DNA from 2 places in the Pseudomonas umsongensis genome. Region 2 is predicted to be linked to the other one. Evidence: predicted binding sites of a transcription regulator. Region 2 holds the regulator's gene; the other holds the start of a gene.
What was found. The regulator sigma-54, encoded in region 2, starts transcription at its own class of promoters, with help from an activator protein. The targets are predictions, from matches to a motif close to ANTGGCATNNANNTTGCTNT.
Positions count from the first base shown of each region.

Region 1: the regulator sigma-54 is predicted to act here: its motif matches at 1,784-1,803, upstream of nirB (nitrite reductase large subunit NirB).

Region 1 covers NZ_CP051487.1:4,041,301-4,044,435, reverse strand. The annotation lists gene HGP31_RS18140 (SCO family protein) at 1-29, opposite strand, end outside; gene HGP31_RS18135 (YbdD/YjiX family protein) at 270-470, shown strand; gene nirB (nitrite reductase large subunit NirB) at 2,017-3,135, shown strand, end outside.
Region 2 covers NZ_CP051487.1:1,025,250-1,028,384, forward strand. The annotation lists gene ptsN (PTS IIA-like nitrogen regulatory protein PtsN) at 1-370, opposite strand, end outside; gene hpf (ribosome hibernation-promoting factor, HPF/YfiA family) at 383-691, opposite strand; gene HGP31_RS04470 (RNA polymerase factor sigma-54) at 767-2,260, opposite strand; gene lptB (LPS export ABC transporter ATP-binding protein) at 2,445-3,135, opposite strand, start outside.

The DNA of each region.
Region 1 (3,135 bases), 3.0 Mb from region 2:
ACTGTGCGGCGGGAATACAACGTACTCATGGAAAAAAGCTTCCTGTGTGCAACAGAGAAAACACAGTGCCTGACGGATCAGGCGAAAAAAAGCGCAGGGATGTTAACAAACTGTTGCCCGTTGGCGCTCAATCGATGGCCAGCCGGTCATGCGCCAAAAGGTCGCGGGGGCTTGAATACATGAAAATACAATTGGCCGGGAAGCGGACACATTGCAGATACATCAGTGGGGTTATATCGGGCTGTCCAAATCTCATCGAGAGCACTGCCATGATCCGCAAATTGCAGCAAGCCGCCAGTTTCCTTAGCCAGAGCGCGCGTTTGATGGTGGGCGTTCCTGATTACGACAACTATGTCGCACAGAGGGCGATCAGCCATCCGGGCGAGCCGGTGATGACCTACGAGGCGTTTTTCCGTGAGCGTCAGGACGCGCGTTTTGGGCGCGGGAAATGTAATACGCGGTGTTGCTGACGCTGCAAATTCCCCCGCGCCCCGAGGATGTACTCGATCTACTGTGGGAGCGGGCTTGCTCGCGAAGGCAGCCTGACAGCCGACCAATCTCTCGCGGCTGTACGCGATCCACTGTAGGAGCGAGCCTGCTCGCGATGGCGGCCTGACAGCGTACATATCCATTCCTGCGGTAACGGCCACCTAGGGTTTCGCTCTTACAGCGAGTCACTTGGAAAAACGGAACGCCGCCCGGCCCTAAGTAACCAAGGGCTCTTGCCCCTGACGTTCGGTGCCTCGCTAATGCTCGGCATGCCCTCGCTCCGGTCCTGCTCCGTGGGCCCGCCGCGATGGGCCATCCATGGCCCAGCGCGGCTAAACCGGCATCCATGCCGGTTTACCCACTGCACAGAACCTCCACTCGGCCTCACGAGGGGGCAAGAAAATCAAAAGCCAAATCAAAAGCAACAGCCAAAGCGAGGCGGCCTGACAGCCGACCTGATGGCAGGTCTGTCCGCATTCCCCTGTGGGAGCGAGCCTGCTCGCGATGAACGTCCAGACATCGCGTTCATTCAGACAGGGCGCGTTATCGTTGACGTCCATCGCGAGCAGGCTCGCTCCCACAGGGGATCAGGTGTAACCGTAAAAGTCAGGTCGGCTATCAGGGCGCCTCGCGTTTGTTTTTGATCTGGGTGCCCCGTTAACCACGATGGCCGAACGCAGCATTGCGCAGTGGGGAAACCGGCAGGACGCCGGTTTAGCCGCGCTGGGCCAGGGATGGCCCATCGCGGCGACCCACGGAGCAATGCCGGAGAGAGGGCATGCCGAGCCACAGCGAGGCACCGAGTGGTGGGGCAAAGCCTTTTGCTTCCTTTTTGGCGTTTGAAAAAGGGAGTCGCCGTAAGGGCGAAACCATAAGCCGCCGTTACCGCAGCAATGGATATGTACTCCAACAACATCGCCCACAGGCTTCGACGCATCATGGATCAACGTTGGTAGAAGCGCCGATGGCAATCGTCACAGGTTGACGGACAGGCTCATGGCATGAGGGGGTAAGAAAATCAAAAGCCAACGCAACGACGAGGCGGCCGCTGGGCACCTGACACCCCTCGGCGCTCTCAGGTTCATCGCGAGCATGCTCGCTCCTACAGGTTTTGCGCACTTTTAAAGCGCGGTGACCGAAAGCGTGCACCAGTGCGAAGCGGGTTGCCGATGCATTTTTCTCTGCGACATTTACCACTGGCAGCACCATTCATTTCGCCAAAAACCTGCCAATCTGGCGGCCAGCAAGGACTAAACACTCACGTCTGCACCACCATGATGTCTTCTTGCGTTCGGCTGGCACAAACCCTGCATAAACCCCATCAAGCCCCTCTGAAAAAGATGGGCAGCCCTCTCGGTCAACGACGATCGACTGGCCGCACAGGTCGTGGGCAACATCGGTGGATCAGGCATGGCCGTCTGGTTTTCAACACCGCAAAAGAACAGGCAAAGACGCCTGGAACCGCAAGGTTTCAGGCGTTTTTTTTTGCTTTTTTTCACCGTGATGGGCTTAGGGCAGGTGTCGTTTATGAATTCCAATGTAGCCACTTTGAACAAACAGCAAACGCTGGTCGTGATCGGCAATGGCATGGTCGGGCATCATTGTGTCGAGCAGTTGATCGAACGTGGCGCCCTTGACCGCTATCGGCTGCATGTCTTCAGCGAAGAACCAATGCGTGCCTACGACCGCGTGCATCTGTCCGAGTACTTTTCCGGTCGCGACGCCGAGTCGCTGGCACTCAGTGACGCGGCGCTGTACGAGACCCAAGGCGTCACGTTGCACCTGGGGGTACCGGTGCTGGAAATCGACCGCGCCCGGCGCCAGGTGATCACCGCTCAAGGTTGCGTGGCCTACGACAAGCTGGTCCTGGCCACCGGCTCCTATCCGTTCGTGCCGCCGATCGAAGGCGCCGAAGGCGATTCGCGCCTGGTCTATCGCACCCTGGAAGACCTCGATGCCATTCGTGCCGCGGCGGCCAATGCCCGGCGCGGTGTGGTGGTCGGCGGTGGCTTGCTGGGCCTTGAAGCCGCCAACGCCCTGAAAAGCCTGGGGCTCGAAGCGCACGTGGTGGAATTTGCCCCGCGCCTGATGCCGGTGCAACTGGATGATCTGGGTGGCCTGGCGCTCAAGGCGCAGATCGAGCGCCTTGGCGTCGGCGTGCACCTGTCCCGCGCCACGCAATCGATCAGCGCTGGCGAGCAGTACCGCTACCGGATGAACTTCGCCAACGACGAATTCCTCGAAACCGACCTGATCGTGTTCTCCGCCGGTATCCGCGCCCAGGATGCGCTGGCCCGGCAATGTGCGCTGGAGATCGGCCCGCGCGGTGGCGTGGTGATCGATGACACCTGCCTGAGCTGTGACCCGAACATCTACGCCATCGGTGAATGCGCGTCCTGGAACGGCAGCCTGTTCGGCCTGGTCGCGCCGGGTTACCAGATGGCCCGCAGTGTCGCCGCGCGCCTGTGTGACGATGCCGCCGAGCCGTTCCAGGGTGCCGACATGTCGACCAAGCTCAAGCTGCTGGGCGTCGACGTTGGCTCCATCGGCGACGCCCACGCCAATACGCCTGGCGCGCGCAGCTATCAGTTCATCGACGAAACCACGGCCAGCTATCGCCGCCTGGTGGTGGATGCCAGCGGCAAA
Region 2 (3,135 bases):
TGCTGGCAATCTGGCGCAACAACTCAAGGTGCGCATCGGTAGCGGCTTGCGGGACCAGTAGCACGAACAACAGGTCAACCGGAGCGCCGTCGATGGCGTCGAAATCGATAGGGGCGTCCAGGTGCATCAAGGCACTGATGGGCGCATCACAGCCCTTTAGACGGCAGTGGGGAATGGCGATGCCATTACCAAAGCCGGTGGAGCCGAGTTTTTCACGGGCGACCAGGCTCTCGAAAACATCCTGCATGGCCAGATCCGGCACTTCGCGATGGATGAGGTTGGCAATTTGCTCGAGGGCTTTCTTTTTACTGCCGCCCGGCACGTTCACCAGGGAACGGCCGGGGGTCAGGATGCTTTCAAGTCGGATCATGGGTTGGGAGTGTTAACGACCCGTAGCGCCCTGGAGGAGGCTCTGAGTCTTTTCCTTATGCTTTTTGAGTTGTTTATCCAGCTTGTCGGTCAGTGCGTCGATTGCCGCGTACATATCGGTATGTTCCGCGTTGGCGACGACCTCATTGCCGGGTATATGCAGCGTGGCTTCGATTTTCTGCTTCAACTTTTCGACGCACATCGTGACTTGCACGTTGGTGATCTTGTCGAAATGCCCCTCGAGCTTCTTGAACTTGAGCTCGACGTATTCACGCAGGGGCTTGGTCACTTCCAGTTGGTGTCCACTGATGTTGACTTGCATACAGCTTCTCCTTCGTTGCCAGTGCATAAAGCGGCAGATCCAGATGATCTGCCACTGGAACGCTGTGGCGTGGCCCTACATCAACCGCTTGCGTTCGCTCGAAGGCGCGATCCCGAGGGATTCGCGGTACTTGGCGACGGTGCGGCGAGCCACCTGAATGCCTTGTGCCTCCAGTAAACCAGCGATCTTGCTGTCACTCAACGGCTTTTTCTGATTTTCCGCCGCCACCAGTTTTTTGATGATCGCGCGAATCGCCGTGGACGAGCATTCTCCGCCCTCGGAGGTGCTGACGTGACTGGAGAAAAAGTATTTCAGTTCATAAATGCCCCGAGGGGTATGCATGAATTTCTGCGTGGTAACCCGCGAAATCGTCGACTCATGCATGCCGACCGCTTCGGCGATGTCATGCAGGACCAATGGCTTCATGGCTTCGTCGCCATACTCCAGGAAGCCGCGCTGATGCTCGACGATCTGCGTGGCCACTTTCATCAGGGTTTCGTTGCGGCTTTGCAGGCTCTTGATGAACCAGCGGGCTTCCTGCAGTTGATTGCGCATGAAGGTGTTGTCGGCGCTGGTGTCGGCACGACGAACGAAGCCCGCATACTGGGCGTTGACCCTCAGGCGGGGCACCGACTCCTGGTTGAGCTCCACCAGCCAGCGTTCGTTATCCTTGCGCACGATCACGTCCGGAACCACGTATTCGGCTTCGGTCGACTCGATTTGCGAGCCCGGGCGCGGGTTGAGGCTCTGGACCAGCTCGATCACCTGGCGCAGCTCATCTTCCTTGAGCTTCATGCGGCGCATCAGCTGGCTGTAGTCGCGGCTGCCGAGCAAGTCGATATAGTCAGTGACCAGGCGCTTGGCTTCGGCCAGCCAAGGCGTCTTGGCGGGCAGTTGGCGCAATTGCAACAGCAGGCATTCACCCAGGTTGCGTGCGCCGATGCCGGCAGGTTCGAATTGCTGGATGCGGTGCAGGACGGCTTCGATTTCGTCCAGTTCGATGTCCAGTTCCGGATCGAAGGCTTCGAGGATTTCCTCCAGCGTCTCGTCCAGGTAGCCCTGGTTGTTGATGCAGTCGATCAGGGTCACGGCGATCAGGCGATCGGTGTCGGACATCGGTGCCAGGTTCAATTGCCACAGCAGGTGGCTTTGCAGGCTCTCGCCGGCTGATGTGCGGGTGGTGAAATCCCACTCGTCGTCATCGTTGCTCGGCAGGCTGCTGGCGCTGGTCTGGTAGACGTCTTCCCAGGCGGTGTCGACAGGCAGTTCGTTGGGAATGCGCTCGTTCCAGTCGCCTTCCTCGATATTATCGACGGTCGTGGCGCTTTCCTGGTAGGAGGGTTCCTGGGTGTCGGTACTGGGTTTGTGTTCGGCGTTGTCGGCCAGCGGGTCGGAATTGTCGAAGTCGTCGCCTTCTTCCTGGCGCTCGAGCATCGGATTGGACTCCAGGGCCTCCTGGATTTCCTGTTGCAGGTCCAGGGTCGACAATTGGAGCAGGCGGATGGCCTGTTGCAGCTGCGGTGTCATCGTCAGCTGCTGGCCCATTCTCAAGACTAGCGATGGTTTCATGGCAGGGGCTTAACACCTTATTCGCCGGCGCACATGCGCCATCCACTACAGGGCGCCGGAGCGCCAAACATAAGCAAATTATATGCCCGAAACCGCGGCGTTTGCCTAGAGCGCTGTAACAATAAAAAAAGGTTGATTTTTTATTGCGCCAAGCGCTCTGCCGACTCGCCGGACACCGCGATGCTTACAGGCGGAATTCATGCCCCAGGTACACTTCTTTCACCAGGTCATTGGCCAGGATGGTTTCAGCGTCGCCTTCGGCGATCAGTTGACCATCGTTGACAATATAGGCGGTTTCGCAGATATCCAGGGTTTCGCGGACGTTGTGGTCGGTGATCAGTACGCCGATGCCCTTGGCCTTGAGGTGGTGGATGATCTGCTTGATGTCACCCACGGAGATCGGGTCAACGCCGGCGAACGGTTCGTCGAGCAGGATGAATTTCGGGTTGGTGGCCAGTGCCCGGGCGATTTCCACGCGACGGCGTTCGCCACCGGACAGGCTCATGCCGAGGTTGTCGCGGATGTGGCTGATGTGGAACTCCTGCAGCAGGCTTTCCAGTTCCTTGCGGCGACCGGCCTTGTCGAGTTCCTTGCGGGTCTCGAGGATGGCCATGATGTTGTCGGCCACGGAGAGTTTGCGGAAGATCGACGCTTCTTGCGGCAGATAACCGATACCCGCCTTGGCACGACCGTGCATCGGCTGGTGGCTGACATCGAGGTCATCAATCAGCACGCGCCCCTGATCAGCCTGTACCAGGCCGACGATCATGTAGAAGCAGGTGGTCTTGCCGGCGCCGTTGGGGCCGAGCAGGCCGACGATCTGGCCGCTGTCGATGGACAGGCTGACGTCTCGCACGACCTGGCGGCTCTTGTAG